Regions from separate parts of the Siminovitchia sp. FSL W7-1587 genome, predicted to be linked through region 3. Evidence: riboswitches for the same ligand, from Rfam matches in the RefSeq annotation. Region 3 holds a riboswitch; each other region holds the start of a gene.
What was found. Region 3 has a riboswitch for cobalamin ahead of NST31_RS07690 (ABC transporter substrate-binding protein). Riboswitches for the same ligand answer to the same signal wherever they lie in the genome.
Positions count from the first base shown of each region.

Region 1: another riboswitch for cobalamin. It lies ahead of NST31_RS00185 (ribonucleoside-diphosphate reductase subunit alpha); the one in region 3 lies ahead of NST31_RS07690 (ABC transporter substrate-binding protein).
Region 2: another riboswitch for cobalamin. It lies ahead of NST31_RS12885 (ABC transporter substrate-binding protein); the one in region 3 lies ahead of NST31_RS07690 (ABC transporter substrate-binding protein).
Region 4: another riboswitch for cobalamin. It lies ahead of NST31_RS19140 (InlB B-repeat-containing protein); the one in region 3 lies ahead of NST31_RS07690 (ABC transporter substrate-binding protein).

Region 1 covers NZ_CP150169.1:32,203-38,287, reverse strand. The annotation lists gene NST31_RS00205 (YIEGIA family protein) at 1-682, shown strand, start outside; gene NST31_RS00200 (hypothetical protein) at 699-896, shown strand; gene NST31_RS00195 (undecaprenyl-diphosphate phosphatase) at 942-1,757, opposite strand; partial or broken gene NST31_RS00190 (ATP-binding cassette domain-containing protein) at 2,054-2,392, opposite strand; cobalamin riboswitch at 3,196-3,373, shown strand; gene NST31_RS00185 (ribonucleoside-diphosphate reductase subunit alpha) at 3,509-5,788, shown strand; gene NST31_RS00180 (flavodoxin) at 5,773-6,085, shown strand, end outside.
Region 2 covers NZ_CP150169.1:2,747,704-2,753,788, forward strand. The annotation lists gene cls (cardiolipin synthase) at 179-1,381, opposite strand; cobalamin riboswitch at 1,490-1,698, shown strand; gene NST31_RS12885 (ABC transporter substrate-binding protein) at 1,830-2,798, shown strand; gene NST31_RS12890 (iron chelate uptake ABC transporter family permease subunit) at 2,761-3,822, shown strand; gene NST31_RS12895 (4Fe-4S dicluster domain-containing protein) at 4,203-6,085, shown strand, end outside.
Region 3 covers NZ_CP150169.1:1,637,673-1,643,757, forward strand. The annotation lists gene cobD (threonine-phosphate decarboxylase CobD) at 1-950, opposite strand, end outside; gene cbiB (adenosylcobinamide-phosphate synthase CbiB) at 925-1,887, opposite strand; gene NST31_RS07685 (adenosylcobinamide amidohydrolase) at 1,884-3,356, opposite strand; gene NST31_RS07690 (ABC transporter substrate-binding protein) at 3,461-4,429, opposite strand; cobalamin riboswitch at 4,561-4,743, opposite strand; gene NST31_RS07695 (histidine phosphatase family protein) at 4,779-5,408, opposite strand; gene NST31_RS07700 (GNAT family N-acetyltransferase) at 5,474-5,944, opposite strand.
Region 4 covers NZ_CP150169.1:4,078,362-4,084,446, reverse strand. The annotation lists gene NST31_RS19140 (InlB B-repeat-containing protein) at 1-1,869, opposite strand, end outside; cobalamin riboswitch at 2,095-2,283, opposite strand; gene NST31_RS19135 (PhzF family phenazine biosynthesis protein) at 3,349-4,272, shown strand; gene NST31_RS19130 (metallophosphoesterase family protein) at 4,638-4,913, opposite strand; gene NST31_RS19125 (metallophosphoesterase) at 4,855-5,340, opposite strand; gene NST31_RS19120 (rRNA adenine N-6-methyltransferase family protein) at 5,534-6,085, shown strand, end outside.

The DNA.
Region 1 (6,085 bases), 1.6 Mb from region 3:
TTTTTTGGGGTTGGCTGCAACTCAGTTTCGCGAAGTCCGCAAAATGGAAAGGGAGACACTTTCCAATGTTGATTCAAGTGAATTGGTCAAGCGCGGGGCGCCTTTTATCGAGGGGATGGCGCAAGCTTTTGAAAGCCGAAACTATCTCGTCATGTTTACAAGCCTCGTGACAACACTATTTGCTGTTTTCTCCATTTGGGCCGGACTTTTGAGCGGGTTGGCCATGCTGATTGTCGTCAAAAAAAATATGTCCGGGAAAGTGCTGACAGCCATCGCAACAGTTTCTCAGGGGGAGATCCGGTTTGAGGGGCCCCAGCTTTTTGTCAAGGATATACATATAAAGAATGTAGGCCTTGAAGCCAGCCGGCAGCTCATCCTCAAAAGAGGGGTTGGGGCGATTATTACACCGAAACATGAAAACAGTGTCGTCACCATTTCACACCTTGGACAAAGACAGGCGATGCTCCATCATGTTGCCAACATACTCGGCGTCTACCTCGATACAGGAGAACCCGATATCGTCCCTCTATCCAAACGAGATATGAATGATGGAAGAGTCGCCTTATTCATTATGCCGCTAGAAACAGATTTTGAACAAGTTAAAACGGTACTGGAGCATGTTCCAGTGTTGGATAGTGCGATTAGGCTGCCAAATGAAGGGGACAAAGGAAAAAACAGATAAACTGGGGTGGTTTGACGTGGATACAGAAGAAAACAAAGCAAAGATTGCCGCCATCGTTACTCAAAATCAAAACGTGATCCTTGGTGGCGGTGCTCCTGTATTCCTTGTTCATGACAAGGAAGAACTGCAGAAGATAAGCAGCAGCTTGGGAAAAATCCTTGATTCCGCAGCACATGAGATTAATGACCAGACCATTATCATTGTGGCAAGATAGCTGTATGAAAAAACGGCTTGCGAGTAGCCCCGCAAGCCGGCAAGTTCAAGCAAAAATGAGAACAAGTGTCCCAACGACGAAACAATAAATACTAAAATAAATTAAATTTCCCTTTTCCATAATGTTCATAAACCATTTTAAAGAAAAATAGGAAGCCACAATGGAAACAACAAAAGCACTTATATACGGGATAAACAATGTTGTTAAGTCAGGGTCGTTCACCATGTCGGAAATGCTTAGGATCGTTCCGCCCACACTGACCGGTATGTACAGTAAAAATGAAAAGCGCAGTGCTGTCTCAGGTCTCATGCCCATGCCCATCGCACCGACAATCGTCGCTCCTGAGCGGCTGATTCCCGGTATTAAAGCTACCACCTGTGCAAAGCCGACCACAATAGCGTCCTTGAGCGTCAGATCTCCATCCTGTTTTCTTCCTTTTAAATTTCGGATTAAAAACAACGCTACACCCGTTATGAGCAAGGTAACGGCAGTAATATGTACTCCTTTTAGCGTTTCCGAAATCATGTCATTGAACAGAACACCGATGACTCCGGCCGGAATCGTGGCGATTATTAAATAGACAATGAAGCGAAAATCATCCCTCGCCTCTTCGTTTCGATGCAATATGTAAGAAAAGCCGTTCGTCGCAAGACGAATAATATCGTTACGATATATAATTAAAACGGCAATCAAAGAACCTGCATTTACAAGCAATTCAAATGTCAACTTTTTTGTGGAAATTCCTAAAAAGTGCTGGGCAAGCACCAAATGCCCGCTGGATGAAATCGGGATTGGCTCGGTAATTCCCTGAATCAACCCCAGCACGATATATTTAATAGTTTCCATTATATTTATTTCCATCACATCTCACCATCCCCGATTTACTAGAATACCTTTTTTACGTTTGCTTTTCAATTATATTTGGCAAATAAAATGAAAAACAGTAATGTTGTTAAATTGCCATTTTACTCAAGACCATAAGCCGCTGTTTAAGGAGAGAAGTCAAACGCGGGATACTTCCAAAGCAACTTTATCCCGCATATAAGGTGCCGTAAGACTCCCACTTCAAGACTTGATGAGTTGATACAAAAGGTTTAAGTGGGAGAAAACGGCACCTAAATGCCCGATTGGTTCAACTAACATTCAGTAGGAGCCCTACTGATGGACAAAGGCAGCAAGATATTTTCTTTGACAGTTAACGTATCCAGCAAATTATATTCCTGGTAAATGAAGCCGAGGTGATGCTTGCGGAATTCGGCAAGTTGCTTTTCCTTCATGCCGACGATGTCTTTTCCATCAATTTTGATCGTCCCCTCACTCACTTTGTCAATGGAAGAAAGGGCGTTAAGCAATGTCGTTTTTCCCGAGCCTTACGCGCCCAAGATACTGACAAAATCTCCTTTTTCCACTTGAATATCTATTCCTTTTAAAACTTCCTGCCTGTTAAATTTATTTCCGTAACTTTTATAAATTTTTTGCGCTTCAAGAATACTCAATTATGTTCAATCCTTTACTTGATATATTGATCATAAAAGGATTGGATATCTTTTTCCTTCGATTCGACGAACAAATGATAAAAGCATGTGACAAACATGTCACATGCGTGTGGCGTGTCAGATTCTCAAATTCGTTAGAGGAATGTCGTTCCTGTTCCCGGCTATGATTGTTGTTACTATAATGATCACGAGCAAAAATTCGAACCCTGTCTTTTCGGCAACCGCTGGTTTTCCCCATCAATCTTAATAAACTAAAAATATTGGTAAAAGAAATTCATTTTTTCACCACCGTATCGGAATAAGTCGGAGTGTGATCCAAATGTTTTTGCGGCCGACCCATTCGTTTTTAGCATTGTTGTATACATAAAAAAACGCTATAACAAATAGCATCAGGTTACCATTGACTTACAGGCTCTTTTTCTCGGCAAGCTTGATGAATTCGATCACTTTACCATGTTCAAGCTATATGCTTCGGTTTTTCTTCATATTTCAATGGCTGTCTTGGGAAAATAGCCTTAACAACGCCGCGCTCAAGGAGAAACGCGTCTTGTGTTTTCCTCCGTTAGGAAGGGCAGATATTTCCCAAAAGCGGCCAGATGTTTAAAGGCGTGTTTGTTTGTGGTACGATTGTTTGTGTTCTCGCCGACTTTATCACATACAGTTTGTCTCCGTTTTTCATGTTTGAATGTTGCATTTCGTTTATTCAACCGGAAAACGATATTTTGCTTGTCAATTGGTTTTGGCCATGTTATATTTTAGTAGATACAATATTTAGGTGTAACAATCAAATAAAACACAATATATAGTGACACAACAAAGAAGGCGCCCAAAAGGGCTTAAAAGGGAATCCGGTGAAAAGCCGGAACTGTCCCCGCAACTGTAAATGCGTACGAACGGCAATACCACTGTTTTTTAAACGGGAAGGTGACCAAGTAGGACGATGCATAAGTCAGGAGACCTGCCTTTTTTGTCACAGTTTCAATTCTTCGGGGATTGAGAAGATGAAACGATAGTGGAAACCGTCATTTTTCGTGCGCTTTTTTCTCCTATCGTTTGATCCGCTCTCTTCCCGGAGCGGGTTTTTCTATTTTTAAAAAATGAAGAAAAGGTGAGAAAATGACAACCATTATTGCTGAAAAAGAATCTCAAAAGCAGCCATTTGATCGAAAGAGATTATCGCGTTTTATAGAAAGGGTCGCGGACTTAAACTGTCCCGCATACATCGATAAGGTTGTCCGGGTGATAGAATCTAAAAATGAATATCATAAAGATCATATAACGGGCCTTCTCATTCAAGCCGCTTTGGAAAATACGGATGAAGCCAACCCGGATTGGACATACACTGCCGCAAAAATCTACCTCGCAAACTTGTACAAACAGGCCAGTATCAACCGCTCCTATGACAAAAAACAAAAATACGGGGATTTCTATCAATTAATCAAGCAATTAACTGATTTCGGAATTTACTCGACTCGTTTACTTGAAAAATACAGTGAAAAAGAGATTCGGGAGCTGGAACAAATCATTGATCCGGAGCGTGACTTGTTATTTGATTACATAGGACTTCATACATTGGCGACGCGTTACCTGGCAACGGATCATGAAAAAAATGTTTATGAATTGCCGCAAGAACGCTGGATGATCATCGCCATGCATTTAATGCAGGATGAGGCAAAGGAAAAAAGAAAAGAGTGGATTCAGGAAAGTTATTGGGCGTTGTCGAACTTGTACATGACAGTCGCCACTCCTACTCTTGCCAATGCCGGACTTGCGCATGGCCAACTTTCGAGCTGCTTCATCGACACGGTGGAAGATTCGCTGATCGGCATTTACAACAGCAACACAGATGTTGCCAGGCTTTCCAAAGACGGCGGAGGCATCGGGGTCTATATGGGGAAAGTCAGAAGCCGTGGAAGCTCCATAAAAGGATTCAAACACGCGTCATCCGGGGTTCTTCCCTGGATTAAACAGTTGAACAATACAGCAGTTAGTGTTGATCAGCTCGGAAGGAGAAAAGGCGCTGTTGCTGTTTATCTTGATGTGTGGCATGCGGATATTCTTTCTTTTCTCGATTTAAAACTGAACAATGGCGACGACCGTCAGCGGGCGCATGATATTTTTACGGGTGTATGTATTCCCGATCTCTTTATGGAGCAAGTGGAACGACGCGGTGACTGGTATTTGTTTGACCCGCATGAAGTGAGACAAGTCATGGGCTTTTCGCTGGAAGACTTTTATGACGAAGAAAAAGGCGCGGGCACTTTCAGAGAAAAATATGAAGCATGTATTCAAAACGAGACTTTGACTAAAACGCGGGTTCCGGCAATTCAAATCATGATTAGAATCATGAAATCCCAGTTGGAAACAGGAACACCGTTCATGTTTTACAGGGATGAAGTGAATCGCATGAATCCGAACAAGCATGCGGGAATGATTTATTCAAGTAATTTATGTACCGAAATTATGCAAAACATGTCCCCCACTGTGCAATTTGATGAAACAATAGATGGAGACACGATCATTACTTATAAAAAACCTGGTGATTTTGTCGTTTGCAATCTTTCATCCATTAATTTGGCCAAAGCGGTTCAAAAAATAGATGGCCCGCACGATGTACTGGAACGATTGATCCCCATCCAAATCCGAATGTTGGATAATGTCATTGATTTAAACACCATTGACGTTAAACAGGCTGTCATCACCAATCAAAAATATCGGGCTATCGGACTGGGAACATTTGGCTGGCATCATTTATTGGCCTTAAACGGCATTGAGTGGGAATCAAAAACGGCCGTGGAGCTTGCAGACCAATTATATGAAAAAATCGCCTTGCTGGCCATTCGCGCGAGTGTCGAGCTGGCAAAAGAAAAAGGGCCCTACCCTCTGTTCCAAGGCAGTGATTGGGAAACAGGAACTTATTTTCAGAAACGGGGCTATCTGGCCGGTGACAGATCAGACGAGTGGAAAGAGGTCATGGAAGCAGTTCAAACCGCCGGGATAAGAAACGGGTATTTAATGGCAGTTGCACCCAACTCCAGCACATCCGTTATTGCAGGCTCAACAGCCAGCATCGATCCCATTTTCAAGCCTTTTTACTTTGAAGAAAAAAAGGATTACAAATTGCCTGTTGTGGCACCAGATTTAACCCATCATACGTACAACATATACCGAAAATCCGCTTACATCGTAGACCAGCGGTGGTCCATTCAGCAAAATGCCGCACGGCAACGGCATATCGACCAGTCTATTTCATTTAATTTGTATGTTCCGAACAATATCAAGGCGCAAATCATGCTAGACCTGCATTTGCAAGCTTGGGATTCGGGGCTCAAAACGACTTATTATGTCCGTTCAACGGCATCCGATATTGAGGAATGTGTATGGTGCGAGTCTTGATTTGTTACGCCACCTACAGCGGAAACACGGAAGAAACCGCAAAATTGATCCAAACCCGATTGAATAGCGAGGGGATGGAAACAACGATGTACCGGATTGGAAAAGGTCCAATCCCGGACCCCTCCGGGTTTCATGCCGTGGTTCTTGGATCTTTTACTTGGGGAAAGGGCGCCACCCCCGGCATTGTAAAAGATTTTGTATATGAACTGGGGTGGAAACCGCCGAACGTATACGTATTTGGAACAGGAGACACCCAGTTTGGGGGCGATGATTTATTTTGCAAAGCAGCAGACAAGC
Region 2 (6,085 bases), 1.1 Mb from region 3:
AGCATCAGCTGTATTTATTTGGCATACCACTAGAAATCTATAAGCGTGGTTAGTGAGTGTGGTTTTTAAAGATGATAAAGCACCAACAGCTCTGCCCATGTTTTCTGGTACACATTGTGGAGCGGAAATGCATCTTGGGCACTATAAAGGGCTGGCCCTGGAAAAAACAGTTTATGCGCTATAACAACCCTTTTATCAAACCTCCAATCCATTCTATTATCCGGAAACGGATGTTCACCGCTTGAAGGTCGCGGTGACTTAATTGTGTCGATTGCATGATGTCTTCGGCAATTATTTTTTTGACATGGGCAATAAATTCATGGTCGTATATAAAGCAATTGATTTCCTTATTTAACAATAAGCTTCGATAGTCGAAATTGGCTGTGCCGATGTCACAAACAGCATCATCAAACAAGAGAACTTTCGCATGGAAAAATCCTTCTTTGTATTGATATACGGTGCCTCCTTTGGCCAGTATCTTCCGCAGGTAGGGAAATGATGCTTCTTTGACGATGGGATGGTCGGACATTCTTGGTACAAGAATCGTCACTTTTACATTGTTTTCCAAAGCTTTTTCAAGAGAAGCCATGACTTTTTTCGGTGGAATGAAGTAAGGGGTGCCAATGAAAATGCTGTTAGTAGCCTTTTCAATATGGCGGATGATTTCCTCTTCTGCACCAACCCCTTCTGTTGGGAAAAAGCGATGGGTAATAGGCCCTTCAGCGAGCGAAGGGAATAAAGCTTGTTCATCGAAATCTGTTACCCCCGTCGCTCGTTTCCAATCCCGCAAAAAAACGCTCTGTAAATCGGCTGTCCCCGTTCCTTCAATGCGCAAGTGATAGTCCCGCCAAGGAGAAAGAAGTGAATCAAGGTCAATGTACTCTTCTCCAATATTATAGCCCCCCACATAACCGATCTTTCCATCAATCACAGTGATTTTCCGGTGGTTGCGGCGTTGGAGGGTAAAAAAGAGAAACGGCAGGCGAGGGGTGTTGCAATAATGCACTTCGACCCCGTTCCTCCGGGCTTTTTGGATGAGTTGTTTGGACACCGTTCTTGATCCAAACCAATCGAGCAGCAGCCGGACTTTGACACCACTTTTTGCACGGTCCATCAAAATGTCGAAAAACAGCTTGCCAAACGAGTCGTTTCTTACTATGTAAAATAATACGTGAATGCTTGATCGGGCGTTATAGAGGTCATCAAAATACTGGATAAACAAGTCAGTTCCCCGGACAAGCAGTGTGATGTCGCTTTTTCTCAAGGGGGATTGCGGCGGTTTGCCTCTTTTTCGGGCAATAAAGCGGCCGATATAATAGTCGGTCATGCAAAATGAGACTAAAATGATAACAATTGCTGTAAAGCAGGCAAGCCACTTCAATGAGAACCCCCCTCCTGTCCATGAATATATGCCCGTTTAGTATTCCCATTTTGGAAAAGGAAAAAGCTGTGAAACGAAAGTTTTTCATGTATAATATCTGTATAACTCCATATGTTTAGGCAATCGGTGGCTTTTTGTTGAAAATCTGTTTCGGAACATTCAGTAAAAAGCTGAAAAGGGAAGTTGGTGCAAATCCAACGCGGTCCCGCCACTGTAAAATGGGAGCGTCCTGAGATAACCCACTGTGTTTTGGTACGGGAAGGGGCAGGAAGCGATGATCATAAGCCAGGAGACCTGCCGATTTCACCTCTACAAGTCAACCTGCGAGGATGGGGAGATGAAGCTCGGATAAATAAAGTATGATTTTATCTGGCACTGGTTGTGTCTTTCCTGAACATCTCTGCATGGAGGTGTTTTTTATTTTTAAAAAGAAATGGGGATGGATTTGGTGAAAAGAATACATATGTTATTAGCCGCGCTTTTCCTTGTGGCCGGGCTGTTGGCTGGCTGCGGAAGCAAAGATGAACCAAAGAATGAAAGCGTGGAACCTAAGACGACGGATGAAGCCAAGGAAACGGGTTTTCCGATAACGATTAAAGATGGAGTGGACAAAGAAGTCACGATTGAAAAGAAACCGGAAAGAATCGTTTCGCTGATTCCGAGCAATACGGAAATTGTGTATGCAATCGGTGCAGGCAATGAAGTGGTGGGTGTTAATGAGAACGACGATTATCCTGAGGAAGCGGCGAAAAAAGAAAAGGTTGCCGGAATGGAGTTAAATGTGGAAAAAATCATTTCTCTCGAACCGGATCTTGTTCTTGCCCATGGATCAGGAATGGACGTATGGGAAGGCGGATTAAAGCAGCTTGAGGAAAGCGGTGTGACAGTTCTTGTTGTACATAACGCGCAGAGCTTTAGTGATACGTATGAAACGATTGAGATGATTGGGAAAGCCACGGGACATGAAAAAGAAGCAGAAGAAGTCGTACAAGAAATGAAATCCAAACTGGAAGAAATCAAGGAAAAAGCAGAGAAGATTCAAGAAGAAGAGAAGAAGTCGGTTTTTGTCGAGCTCTCCCCTCCTCCCGAAATGTATGCAGCCGGGAAAAACACCTTTATGGATGAAATGCTGGCTATTATTAACGCGAAAAACGCTGTGGAAGAAGAAGGGTGGCCAAAAATGAATGAAGAGGCCATTATTGCGATGAATCCCGATGTGATCATCGTCAATTATAGTTATGTGGAAAATGCTACCGATGCAGTAATGGCACGCACTGGCTGGCAAGATATGAACGCGGTAAAGGAAGAACGGGTCATTGCGGTCAACGAAGATTTGGTGAGCCGATCCGGCCCACGTTTGGCTGAAGGAGTAGAGGAGCTTGCAAAGGCTGTTTATCCGGATGTTTTCAAAGAATAATCCTTTTTTTCCCTATATCATTGCGATCGGGCTGTTGATTGCCGTAATGCTTGTCAGTATCTCGACGGGTTCCGTAAAGGTGCCCATACTGGATGTTGCACGCATTATTGGCAGTGAAGCTTTTTACCTTCCGATCGAATTTCCCTCTGATCCCATGTATACGAATATTGTCATGAATATTCGTTTGCCCCGCGTCGTGCTTGCCGGACTGGTGGGAGCGGCTTTGGCGATTGCCGGAGCTGCTTTTCAAGGGCTGTTGCGCAATCCACTGGCGGACCCTTATACGCTCGGTGTTTCATCGGGCGCTTCAGTTGGCGCGGTCATTACACTTTTTTATCAATTGTCCCTGCCTTTGGTTGGAATGTATACACTGCCGCTATTAAGCATTGTTTGCGCATTTATTACCGTCATTTTGGTACTTTCTTTTGCGCGCAGCATTGACAGAACGATGAAAGTGGAAACGATCATATTGACGGGGATTATTTTTAGCTCTTTCCTTGGCGCCTTTATCTCGTTGATGATTGCTTTATCCGGAGAGGAGCTGCGCCAAATCATCGGCTGGCTTTTGGGAAGCGTCTCGATGAGGGGCTGGAGCTTTGTGAAAATTATTTTGCCGTTTTTACTGGTCGGCAGCCTTATTCTTTTTTGGAACGCGCGTGAACTGAATGCGATCGCTTTTGGAGAAGAACGGGCCAAACATCTTGGCGTCAACGTAGGCCCAAGAAAGGTGGCCGTCTTGGCGTCCAGCTCTGTCCTGACAGGGGCGGCTGTCGCAGTGTCGGGAACGATCGGTTTTGTGGGTCTTGTCATTCCCCATCTGGTGAGAATTGTCTGGGGGCCGGACCATAAACACTTGCTTCCGCTTTCTGTTTTGGCGGGAGCGTCTTTCCTCATCTTGGCAGATCTTGTGGCTAGAACGATCATCGATCCTGCCGAGCTTCCGATCGGAGTGATTACCGCATTGATCGGGGCCCCGGTGTTTGCCGTCATTTTAATACGAAGAAAATTAGGGAAAAGAAGCTGAAGGCTGTCCGGTTTGGGCAGCCTTCCTTTATTGTGTAAAGGAAAACCATAGGATGGGCGTGTGGTTCCGAATAGTTTATTGCGAGGGTTAAAAAAAGCTTCGCTTTTACAGGTAGAAGCAAAGAGAAAAAATAAAAAGGATAGGGCATTTTGGGGTTAGCCGGAAGAGTAGGACGGTTGGCGAACTTTCAGCAATAGAGGCTTTCATCCCTAAAGTAAACCACCCGTTTACATGAACGAATTTTGATGAATCATAATAGAATTTCTCGAATCCATAGCAGGTTCCATCTTGACTGAATGCTCATTCATTATATAATGGTAGTAACAAGATTCGGAAAAGTGCCGGTTTTAAAAATAGATGAGAAGGGGGCACCAACTGTTATGGATGGATTGCTATTGCTGAATTGGCTTGCTTTTGTATTCGTAACCGCTTACGGCGTTTACTTGTTTGTGTATGTGGTAAGAACACGGATTCAATTTATTAAACTGGGAAAAAAAGAAGAGTTTGATCGCAATGTGAAAGAAAGGCTTAAAAATATTTGGACGTATGTGTTTGGGCAGAAAAAGCTTTTAAAGGATAAAAAAAGCGGCATTATCCATGTGATGTTTTTTTATGGTTTCATTCTCGTGCAATTTGGGGCAATTGATTTTATTTGGAAAGGGCTTGCACCGGGATCCCATCTTCCGCTTGGCCCTCTTTATCCGGGATTTACTTTTTTCCAGGAGCTTGTCACGCTTGTCATTTTAGTGGCGGTGGCCTGGGCGTTTTACCGCCGTTACATTGAAAAGCTTGTGCGCTTAAAGCGGGGATTTTATGCTGGGCTCGTATTGCTTTTTATTGGCGGACTGATGGCTTCCGTCCTTCTGGGGAACGGAATGGCCCTCATCTGGGAAGGGGAAAATCTTACATGGACGGAGCCTGTTGCGTCAGGCATTGCGGCACTGTTTGGCTGGATGAGCCCGTTCGCAGCGGCGGTTGTGTTTTACGTCGCGTGGTGGGTGCATCTGCTTCTATTACTCGCTTTCTTAGTATATGTGCCTCAATCGAAGCACGCCCATTTAATTGCCGGTCCGGCTAATGTGTACCTGGAGCCGCTTGACAACGACGCGAAGTTGAAGCCGATTGATTTTGAGGATGAGTCCGCCGAGACATTCGGTGTAGGAAAAATTGATGAATTTACAGATCTTCAGCTTCTTGACTTATACGCGTGTGTGGAATGCGGCCGCTGTACAAATATGTGTCCTGCGACAGGTACAGGAAAAATGCTGTCGCCGATGGATATTATGATTAAGCTGCGTGACCATTTGACGAATTACGGGGCAGCTGTTACAAGAAAGCAGCCTTGGGTGCCGGCATATGCATTTGCCAATACGCTTGGAAACAGAATCGCAAAAGCGGGCAGCACAGAAGGAGCCGAGGAAGCCGCAGCGGCATTGGAGTATCAGCCGAGCATGATCGGGGATATCATTACAGAAGAGGAGCTGTGGGCGTGCACAACATGCCGGAACTGTGAAGACCAGTGCCCGGTTATGAACAAACACGTAAGCCACATTATAGATATGCGGCGTTATCTCGTTTTAACAGAAGGAAAAATGGACCCTGATGCACAAAGAGCGATGCAAAATATTGAAAGACAAGGAAACCCGTGGGGATTGAATCGAAAAGAGAAAGAAAATTGGCGAGATTTGCGTGATGATGTTCATGTTCCGACGGTGAAAGAAATGAAGAAATCCGGCGAAGAATTTGAATACTTGCTTTGGGTTGGTGCAATGGGGGCTTTTGACAACAGAAGCCAGAAAATTGCTCTCTCTTTCGCCAAACTGTTGAATGAAGCCGGCGTTAAGTTCGCGATTCTCGGAAACAAAGAGAAAAACTCCGGAGATACGCCGCGCCGCCTTGGAAATGAGTTTCTATTTCAGGAATTGGCTGCGGCCAATATTAAAGAATTTGAGAAAAACAATGTGCGAAAAATTGTAACAATTGACCCGCATGCATATAATATTTTTAAAAATGAATATCCCGACTTTGGTTTGGAAGCGGAAGTATATCACCATACAGAATTGCTTGCGCAATTGGTGGCGGAAGGACGCTTACAGCCAAAGTATGAGGTGAATGAAAAAATCACTTTCCATGATTCTTGTTATCTTGGAAGATATAACGAAGTGTATGATCCGCCGCGTGACATTTTAAAATCAATTCCCGGGGTAACCCTTGTGGAAATGGAGCGCACCCGGGAAAACGGGATGTGCTGTGGAGCTGGCGG
Region 3 (6,085 bases):
TTTGCAAGTAAAAAGGTCACAAGCGGAAGTTGGTCAGCAAGCAACGGGTCTTTCAACAAATAAAAATTCACTTGGCTGGCGGACAAGATGTAACCCATTGACCGCAAAGCTTCATGAATACGAAGCCGTTCCTTTGCTACCCACCGGCGCGTTTTCCGAGCATATCCTTCTTCTTGCAAGCAACACTCACCGGCCAATAATGCGAGCGAATTGACCGCCCAATATGGCTGAAAACTTCTTAGTCTTGCCACTACTTCTGGGGAAGCCAGCAAAAACCCAAGTCTCAGACCCGCGATAGCATACATTTTTGTTAACGAACGGACAACAATGAGTCGGGAATATTCCTTTACACAAAATGCGAGCGTATGCCTTTCCTCAAGAAAATCTTCAAATGCTTCATCCACAATGAAAAAGCAGTCATGCTCTTGACAAGCCGCCAATATTTCCAACAAAACAGATTGTGGATAAGTCGTCCCCGTCGGATTATTCGGATGACATAAAAACAACGCATCGGCCTCTTTGATTTGTTCCAGTAAAAGATCAGTATCAAGCGTCCAGCCACTTTCTTCACTCAGTTGAAAAAAAGAAACGATGCAGCCATTCGCCCGGCATATTTTTTCATATTCCGTAAACGTTGGCTGAACGATGATAATCTTTTGTTTCGCCAACAGTTGCCCCAATAATGTGAAAAGCTCCGCTCCGCCGTTCCCCAAAAGAACCGCGTCATTCGACAGCCGCTCCTTTGCGGCAATCAATTCAACAAGCCTTTCACCTTTCGGATCAGGATAATCGACGATATGATCCAGCCAGCTCCCCCAATGTTCCTTTATGGCAGGGGGTGGTCCAAATGGATTGAGATTCACACTAAAATCAAGCACATGCCCGGGTTTTAATACATCCAGTGATTCGTATAGATACTTTGGATTAGATCCATGTAAAGGCCAGTTCACATGCGACTCCCCCTATCATCATCAGCAGCAGGAACACCAGGGAAGTCCTTTTCATGATCGTAACCGTCTGCATAATATGGTCGATGTTCAAGTTTTCCAGACCCTCCCCCATTTCCATCCGGTATGATTTTTTTCCCTGATACACATTCACTCCGCCCAAGCGAATACCGAGCAGAGCAGCGACAGCCGCTTCTCCCCAGCCACTGTTTGGACTCGGGTGTTTTTTGGCATCCCGGAGTAATACGGACCATGCGTGGCGATACGTTGTTTTTACCGGCTTCATGACACACATCATCATGATAGCCGTAAGCCTCGCCGGAATCCAATTGAACAGATCGTCCAATTTGGCGGAAGCCCAACCATATTCCCGATAACGCTCGTTTTGATAGCCGACCATGGAATCACATGTATTGACCGCCCGATAAACGAGGGCAAGCGGCGCTCCCCCGATAAGCCCCCAAAAAAGCGGCGCCGTAATTCCATCACTCGTATTTTCAGCAACCGTCTCGACCGTCCCCCTGACGATTTCTGCCTCCGGAAGCCCCAGTGTATCGCGGCCTACAATATAAGACAGTTTTTTCCGGGCTTCCGGGAGGTCTCCGTCCCGTAAAGGCTCGTATACTTCACGAGCGGCTTCACCCAAGCTTTTTTGAGCAATCGTTGTTGATATGATGACTGCTTCAACGAGGATTCCCGCAACAGGATGGATGTGATAACAAAGCGAGACAAGAAAAAATCCCGTAATATAGACCATGCCGATAACAGCCAAGACCATGGCTGTTCCTTTTAACTTCCGATGCGATCCCCGATTCCAGCGGCGGTCTAAGAAAGAAATCATTTTCCCTATCCATTTAACAGGATGAGGCCAATCGGGCGGGTCCCCAATGGCCAAATCAAGCAAAAACGCGAGGGCAATGGCTGTTAAATGGGCGGTCAACGAAGGCCGTTCCTTTGTAAATGATTATGCAACGCTTCTTTTGTACATAGAAAGACACCTTTGCCGACCAGCCGGCCAAGTAGCGTGATCGAACCGCCAAAAGGAAGAAACGGCCCTTCCTGCGTTGCCGCAATTAATATACTATCTGTCGATGTTCCAGTCGCAAGGGTGCCTGTCGAAGAATCGACGACTTGACATTCGTGCAGCGCTTTTACCTTTGCTTCAGTTGCCGTCATAATGCTTTGTATAAAAGCTTCCTCCGTTAACTTACCGTTTACGAATACCCATGTGTTAATGGTTCCGGGGGACACGAGAACCCGGTGTCTTTCACCCAATGATGCATCGACGGCATTCCCGGCACCCGCGGTCACGACAACAAGCACAGACAAACCAGCTTCCTCAAACACCTGGTGGGAAACATCGTGCAGATTCACCGCCGTCATCATCCCGACTGTTTCATTCGGGTCATATCCATGATCTTTTAAATAAAGGATCATCTCTTCCTTAAAATTGTCGCATTGATAGTTTTTGTCCACATGCCGGTTGACAAAAGAGCGGTGCCAGCCCACGCCTGATCCGGTAACCCCCGATGACATCGTCCGCAGCGGGACCGGTGATTCAAATGTAATGGTCTCATTCGATACTTTCAGCATGCTTTCTTTCAGCAATAACGGATTATGCCCACTTGGCCATTGATGCGGAACGAGCATCATTTGTGGTTTCGGCACTTTTGGGTGCGGATATTTTTCAATGTCCGCTTTATAAATACACTGAATTCTTTCTTCTTTTAACACCTCAGCAGGCGCATCGCATATTTGCTTTTTTCCTTCATGCAAAAGCAGCAAGCGGTCACAGTACAGACCAGCCAAGTTCAAATCGTGAAACACGGAAACGACTGTGAGATTCTCTTCTTTTGTCCACTTTTTTAATAGATCGAGCAGTTCTTTTTGGTAGGCCAAATCCAAGTGATTCGTCGGCTCATCTAAAAGAAGAATTTTCGGCTTTTGTGCCAACGCCTGTGCCAAAAAGACGCGCTGTCTTTCCCCGCCCGAGAGCTCTTCCAACGGACTTTCGGCATATTGGAGAATGCCTGTCTGCTCCATCACTTCGTGAATGATCTTTTCATCTGCCTCATCAAAAGAATGAAACAAGCTTTTTTGATGGGCATACCTCCCTAAAGAAACGGTTTCTTTCACTGTGTAATTAAAAGCCAAAGATGACATTTGCGGGAGGACAGCCGTTAACCGGGCAAATTCTTTCGAGGAAAAAGATGAGATGGGACGGCCGGCCAGCCTCATTTCACCCGACTGAAGCGGCATCGTATTGCTCATCATCTTTAAAAGCGTTGTTTTTCCGCTCCCGTTTGGACCGATGATGCCGAAAAACTCCCCTTTTTGTACTTGAAAAGATATATCTTGAACGACAGGCTTACGCCGATAGCCACCCGAAGCTTGAATAACTTCAATCATGGGAATCTCTTCTTTCATGCTTAATATGGTAATGAATCGTGCCTCGTAAGGATGTTTCCTTCTAAAAAATGGCGTTCGGCGAGAATCCCCGCCCTATCCGCCAATTATTGAAATGCATCGGGATACACTGCTTTTGCCAGTTCTTCAACCCCTTCCGCCAGACGGGGACCGGGACGATTGATGAGATCGGAGTGCACATCAAAAACCTGTTTTTCCTTAATGGCCGTAATATCAGTCCAGCCTTCACGCTTTAACACTTGTTCCACCGGATTATCCACATAGTTGCTATATGTAGTAATGATGACATCCGGATTCATCTTGATAACAGCTTCATCATTTACCTTCTGCCAGCCGTCAATTTCTTTAGAGGCGTTTTCTGCATGAATAATCGTGAGGAGTGTATCCATAAACGTATTGTTACCTGCTGTATAGATTTCCGGTTCGGGAGATATTTCCATAAAAACCTTTTTCTTGTCTTCTTCTTTTATCCCCTTGACCTTAGCTTCAACATCGGCGATTTTTTTCCGCATATCCTCTATGACCTTTTCCGCTTCATCCACTGTATTTGTCGCTTTTCCGATTAACTCAATCGACTTATACACATCATCCAAACTTTCCGAGCTGTTGACAACAAGCACCGGAATGTCTGCCGCTTTTAATTGCTCTACAGCTTTTTGATCATTGGAAGGGTCAACCAGCACAAGCTGGGGGTCTAAGGAGAGGATTTTTTCTATATTCAACTCAAGGCCGCCGATTTTTTCCTTCTGGGCCGCTTCTTCTGGATAATTGTCATGGTCGGATACGCCGACAATTTTATCACCCAATCCAAGGGCAAACGCAATTTCAGTGTTGCTTGGGAGGGCGGATACAATTCTTTCGGGTTCCTTTTCAATCGTTATCTCTTCTCCGTTACCGTCCGTTAATGTGACTGGAAAAGCCGCCTGTTCCGATTGTTTCGTTTGTTGTTCGGATGGTTGATCTGTTTTTCCACTTTTTTCAGCAGCCTGATTACAACCGGTCAACAGGCTGAACAGCATGAAAATGGATAGTAATAAAATGTGGAATTTTTTCAATGTTTCTCCCCCTGTAAATTGTTTTTTTTCTCAATAAAAAAACATCTCTTCGCAAGAGATGTGTGCAGTTTGGAACAGCCATCCAATATTAGATGGCGATTCCACCAGTACACCTCCCTATCCTCGTAGGTTCATGGCGTGAAGAATCAGGCAGGTCTCCTGGCTTATGGTCATCGTGATCGCTGTTCCTTCCCATGCAATGAAACACAGTGGATACTCAGCTCACTCCCATTCACAGTGGCGGGACCGCGTTGGATTTTCACCAACTTCCCTATTAAGTCTTTTCATAAGACACCCCATTCTTTCCATATGAAATTGTCAACTTGACTTTAGTATACATGATCGTCTCTTATTGTACAGTTGGATTTTTCAATGAAAGATGGCTCAAATCCCCTTCCGAGAGAATTTCAATTTGGCTGCCGGCTCTTTTTAAAGCCGTTACACTCGTTCCTTCGATATAAGGAGTTTTCCAAAGCTGGTCCATGTCAAGCTGGCGGAAAATAAGCTGCACCATTTTCACGACAACACCATGGGTAATGATACAAACATGGCCAGATTCATAGGTGGATAGCAATTCTTTGACTAACGCCTCGACTCTATCTTTTACTTCGTAAAAGTTTTCCCCAGACGTATGAACATATTTACTTGGTTGATGCCAGTAATGATGATATTGCTCAGGATAAAGCTCCTTAATTTCTTCCATTGTCTTTCCTTCCAGATCTCCAAGATCCATCTCCATCAGTCGCCCATCAACGGTATAGGAAGAAAAGCTTTCTCCATGAATCAACTCCAGCGTCCTCACGGCACGCTTGCTCGGACTCGTGTAAACCGCTTGCCAATCTATCTCTTTGAACTTTTCTCCAAGCAGTCGCGCATCTTCCACTCCTTTTTCAGTTAAACCGGAATCCCTCCGGCCTTGAACTTTTCCCGCAACATTCCATTCTGTCTGCGCATGTCTTATAAAATATAAATACAGCATAAGTACCCTCTTTCTATACGGTGATTCGTTTTCATTTTTCGTATCATACTGAAATGTAATGATAGTTATAGCGCCTTAACAAACAACACTCTATCTTGTTCAACACCATCATAATCACTATGTACATCAATGCCATCCACCTGTTTATCTCCTTTTTCAATGACAAAACCCATTTTCGTATGGTAAGCGATAGAGCTTTGATTCACTGGAGATGTGACACAGCGAACTGTTTTAACCGCTTTTTTCTTTACATGATCAAAGAAGGTTTGATAAAGTTTGCGCCCGATACCGTGTTGGCGGTAATGGGGATGTATGCCAACAAAATGGATATAGGCTTCTTTCTTGCGTGATTGCGATAATAATCCAATCAGAAACCCGATTATTTCCCCCTTTTCTTCAATGATATAACTAGTGTCTTGAAAATGATCAAAGAATAGTTTGGGCAGCATATCCGTCATCGTACGACCATTCCACCACTCATTTAACACAGAAATAATGATCTTGTAATCTGAAGATTTCACGTTTCTTATATTCATTATCCTGCTCCTCTTTTTTAGGTATAAAAACAGCCCTATCCAAAGGGACAAAGCTTCGCAACTTTTTTGAAACAGACAATTTTATTGTAAATGACTCCTAAATACCGCATCTTACTTTTAAAACGGCATTTCGAGTAGTCT
Region 4 (6,085 bases), 2.1 Mb from region 3:
CTTTTGTATATTGGCAACGAATGTTTGCTGCGGTGGAGTCAAGTTGTTATAGGCCGCTCGCGCCCCTTCAATGGCCTCTTTATCATGAAGGGTTACATTCTCGATATCAGGCAAAGCCGCAATCATCTCTTCTACTTCCTTTGCTGCTTCTTCATTTGCGCCTGACTCATCCACCCATTTTGCATAAAACGTTTTATCTCCATAGCTTCCGCTCGCGATAGCTGTTACTCGTTCGCCTTCAAAGCTTGGATTGTCATACCAGCCTTCAAATAGATAGCCTTCATGTTCCATTTGCCCGGCTGCCGGAAGTGGAATTTCCGCGTCGTCTATCGTATATGTTTTCGGTATGTCATCCCCAATTAAAGTCCCGCCATTTGTTTCATAATGGATGTTATATTCAATGTTGTCATACTGTGCATACAATGTAATATCGTGTTCCGGCATGACGAGCTTTTCACCGGGTAGATAATCCGTGCCGCTTCCGTCTTGTTTGGAATTCCAAGCTTTGAACTTTTTCCCCTGGATGTTTTTACCTTCGGGAATTTGCACTAACGCATAAGGTGAAACCTTGTTTGTTTGTACTTCACCATTAGAATGGAAGTTGGCATCATGTTTTTTAGCAGCCATGTTTTTGTATTCGCCGTTTTTCATATCGGTCATATCATATAAGGCATTCATTCCTTTTTTAAACCGATCATAGGCAATCAGTCCATAAAGCGATTGTTCGGTCGCCATGGCATTTACTCTATGTCCCGAACCACCGCCGCCGTCATTTCCTGTCGTGACATGCTTAAAACCGCCTATTTCTGGCGAAGAACCACTGCCATCATCCCAAAAAGTGAGGAGTGCATCGATCATATTATTCGTCCAAACGCCGTCTTGAACAGCGCCTTTTTGAATAAAGCTTACATGTTTGCCAATCCGCTTAAGCTCCACCTTTTCTTGTAATGGATCGATGCCGAGAGCGGTTAGCGCAACGATAACTTGGACAGTACTTTCCGCATTCACATTTCCAAAAGCGGCGTATGCTCCGTTCTCCTGTTGCAGAACAGACAACATATAAATTCCTCTTTCCACGGCTGCCGCAAACTCTTCATATGACGCCTCCGCCCCGCTCGCAGCATAGCGCTTTTCATCACCATAGTACGGAGCTAACGCTTGCAGCGCCATCCCTGTAATATCCGGGTCTGGGTTGCCAAATAAAGACCAGCCTCCCACCGTTCCGTCAGCTTGCGTAATCTCTTTACTTAAAATGTAATCAATCATTTTTCCGAAAGTATTTACGTCCGGATTTGTGGAATCAGGATAAAATTCATATCCTCCCGTATTCATCGCGATAATTTCCCAAATCGGCCCATTAATTCCTTGCCTATAAGAAAAACGATATGAGCTGGATAATTTTTCAATAAAGTCGTAGCCTGCTACATCTGTAATATCGTAGCCTAATGCTGTAAGCGCCAGAATGAGACGCGACCATTCAGTAGATTTAGCCCGATGAAGGTTTCCTTTTTTATCCGCCACATATTGTTCGATCCGGCCAAGATAATCTTCAAAATAGGTATCTGGCACATGGTTCATGTAATCGTGACCCGCATACATGCCTCGCAATAAACCCATGACAGCCCATTCTCCACCAACCGATCCCATACTTGGCTTTTCTAGCGTTTCAAGTATGTACCTGGAGGAAGCATTCATATAAAAACCGATTTCCGGTTCCTTATCTTCCCAGAAGCGAATGTCCAACTCTTGATAACCTGTTCTCGGATCGTAAGCCTTCCCAAAAGCAACTTGCGGCACAATGCTTAACATCAATAGAAAAGTCAGTAAAACCGCAGATAACCGTAACGAACGCTTCTTAATAACCCCCACTTTTTTCCCCCCACATTTGTCTGTAGAGCTTGTTCTTGTCCGAGTATGTAAAATGACGCTCGAGAAAAATCTTTCCCTCCTCCAACTTCGGAAAAACGAAAAAGCCTTGGACTTCCAGAGAAGCCCAAGGCGATTAGGTATTTTGCAAATCTATAAACATAATAGATGGTTGTCTCCATCTATATTGATGACATAGTGACTCATACTTCACCTTTCTCCGGAAGGCTACATATATACGCGTTAGGCAGTTCTCCTGACTTTTGGATCATCGCTTCCTTCCGCCTTCCCGGGGTATTCCCCAGTGGCATAATGGAAAGTCGCTCCTCAATTACAGTGGCCGGACCGTTCAGGACTTTCACCTGATTCCCTTTTAATCTTTTACAAATAAAAAGAACCTAATTCGTTTTTCCATTATTCAGTTGTAATTTGGAGTACAAGCTCTCAATTTGAAATGTTACAGAATTCTAAAAAAAATGTCAACTTTCCAAAGCAAGAATTGGTGGTTTCTTTATGTAATTGCTTCCAAACAAACCTTTAAAAAACGATTAAAACCTGTAAAAGTTGTGAATAAAATAAAAAACAAAATCTTCATGTCTTTTCCTGATGTGCCTAACATCATATGAATCAATGTTTTTTTCCAAAAATAATAGCTGTTTTCTAAAAGGAATTTACAAATATTGTCCTGTATATGATTTTTTATTTTTCACAATCGAACCCGGTGTTCCTTTGACAATGATTTGATCGCCCTTTTCTCCTCCTTCAGGGCCTAAATCCACAATAAAGTCGATCTTCTCTATTTGCTAATCATCCAAACTGTTCAATCATCCGTTTACTTGCTCGAAATCGTCCGGGATATATTGGGAAAAATAAACCGGCAAAGTCTTGCCGAAGCCAGGCAAGTAACAATGGATTCACTGGCATATATGGATTATCAAATTGCACAACAGCTTTTCGGTTCACATTATTTATACAAGTTAATAAAATTACTAAAACAAAAAGTTTATTTTAGAAGTATGCGATAAAGAGGAAGTTGTACATAAAGTGAAACTTCATTCAGTAGGGCTTCTACTGAATGTTAGTTGAACCAATCGGGCATTTAGGAGCCGTTTTCTCACACTTAAACCTTTTATATTCACTCAAGATGTTGATGTGGGAGTATTACGGCACCTTACATGCCGGATAAAGTGAAATTTCATTCAGCAGGCGTTTTCTTCCATCTTCTACTGAATGTTCGTTGACGAAACGGGCCATTAGGGGCCGTTTTCTCCCACTTAGACCTTTGGTATCAACTCTGGTCTTAAAGTAGTGTATATGGCATCTTACATGCGGGATAAAGCACATGGTCTTAACATAAAGGTTGTTACTATGAAAAAACAGGTTTCGTTTTTCACTAACGGGGTCCATTTTTTATTGAACAAGAAAGCCATTATACATGATACAATCAACATGAGTTTCTAAATCTTGGTGGGGGGATCGGGTGTGAAGTCAATAACGGTTTATCACTACGATGCGTTTAGTAAAGAACCTAATAAGGGAAATCCAGCGGGAGTCGTTTTAAGCGGAGATCAGCTGACAGATGCCGAAATGCAAGAGATTGCTTTTAAAGTAGGATTTAATGAGACGGCATTTCCAGTTGCATCCGAAGCCGCAGACCTGAAAATACGATTTTTTACACCGGGTCATGAAATGAATTTATGTGGCCACGCTACAATGGCAACTGTTTATGCGCTCCAAACAAAAGGATTATTGGGCGATAAGACCGATTTTACCATTGAAACAAGGGCTGGGATTTTACCGATCACGATTAAATCAACAGCCGAAAACGACATATGGATCACCATGAAACAAGCTTCTCCAACATTTAAAGAGTTTACAGGTTCCATAGCGGATTTGGCTGGCTCCCTTGGGTTAAATAAATCTGATATCCATGATCAGTTACCTATTTTATATGGAAGTACCGGTACTTGGACATTATTAATCCCTATAAAGAAATTGGGCGCTTTTAAGAAAATGAAACCCAATAACAAAACGTTCCCTTCTATTTTAAAGGAGATGCCAAAAGCTTCTGTCCATCCATTCTGTTTGGAAACGCATGATTCACACGCCGATATGCATGCCCGGCATTTCTCTTCACCATATTCCGGTACGATTGAAGACCCGGTAACGGGTACTGCTTCAGGGGTAATGGGCGCTTATTATGCGAAATACATCCATACTCATTTTAAAGATTCTCTGAACCTTGTTGTGGAGCAGGGTCATGAAATCGGAAAAAACGGCCGGGTTATCGTGCGAGTTTCAAAAAACAGTGACTGTCTCGATGTTGAAATCACCGGAAATGCCGTTTATGTGAAAGATTTCGAAGTTTTGCTGGATCATGATGAGATTGTGAAAAATAATACTTAAGCAACCCTGTTTCATGGCAAATACATACTACTAAAAGTACAAGTAAACTAGAAGAAACTGTTCTCATAAAGTGAAACTTCATTCAGTAGGGCTTCTACTGAATGTTAGTTGTAGGGATTCTACTGAATGTTAGTTGAACCAATCGGGCATGTAGGTGCCGTTTTCTCTTGTATTCACTCAAGATGTTGATGTGGGAGTATTACGGCACCTTACATGCGGGATAAAACAATCCTGCAACGATATTAATCGCATCGGGCACGTGAAAGCCGCTTTTATCCGCAAGATAATGCGACTGCTTTATGTTTACTCTGTTGTTTGCACCTTTGATAAAATTGTTTGTTGAAAATTTTATCACTCTTGAGTTATTAAGGCCCTGCGTAAGGCGGGTTTCGTAGATGTTCTGCAAAATCTTTTTTATAAGGACATTGCCCTTGGAGAAACCTTTCAGCCGCTTCTTCAACATTGTATTCGGTGATTTTAAAGTGGAATTCGTTATCAATCAGTAACCAACAAGCTCCATTTGCCCGGCTTTGTAAGCCCACACTTCCAGCATTGATGATTCTTTTATTTTCAATAATCCGGTCAAATTGTATATGCGTATGCCCGTAAACAATGATGTTTTCTTTCGTATCCTGTATCATCTGTAATATTGCTTCCAGGAGTATCCACTCTAATCGCTTCTTCATCACTACGCGGGGAACCATGAACAAATAATACCTCCCCTACCCCATCAATTGATAAACTATGATGTTTTGGCATGTTTTTAAGGAATGACATTTGCGAATCACTCAACTGCCCGGCACACCATTGATTTAATTCCGCTATAAAATGTTGTGGCTCTTTTTCCGCCCCATCACCGGAAGCAACTTCCCGATCCGAGTTTCCCATTATGAATACGAACTCGTCTTTATACCTCATGAGCGTATTCATCACTTCTCTTGGTTGTGGGCCCCAAACCAAATCTCCACCCACGACAATTTTTTGAACGTTGTTCCTCTTGATTTCGGTTAAAACAGCTTCCAATGCAAAATGGTTCCCATGAATATCGTAAATGGCTGCTACACGCATCAAACCCCTCCTTAACATATTCTTTTGCTGACTCCATCCAACCTTCCTTCTTTTCATTTGCCATACATGCATATTTTTTCAACATTCCCTAAATCACTCTAAAAAATTTACAATTTTTGAGGATTTTATTGGACGTTTTTTCAAGTTTTAGATTTATAATAGACTTATAAAATATAGCTTGGGATGTGAAAAGATGAAGTTCTTTCTATTCTTGTTTCAATATATAACAAATCCCCGGTCGGTCGGGGCCATCCTGCCGAGTTCACAGTTCCTTGGCGACAAAATGTTGGAAACGGTTGATTTTCAGAAAAGTGAGTACATTGTGGAATTCGGGCCAGGAACAGGCATATTTACTGAAAAATTGCTTAAAAAAAGGAAGCCAAGCACGATCATTTTACTAGTCGAACACAACAAAACGTTCTATTCCGTACTGAAGGAAAAGTTCAAAGAGGAACAGAATCTGTTTATTATCAATGGCTCCGCAGAAGATATTGAACAATACGCAAAGGAATATGACCTTCCATACGCAGACTATGTCATTTCCGGACTTCCATTTGCCAGCTTGCCGAAAGAAGTTTCCACCCGGATTTTACAACATACTTCCAACATATTAAAGGAGAATGGAAGGTTCATCACATTCCAATATACCGGCTTTAAAAAAGGACTCATCCAACAATTTTTCCAGATAAGTGAAGTAAAAAAAGAAATGAGAAATATGCCGCCGGCTTATGTGTTTAGCTGCAAG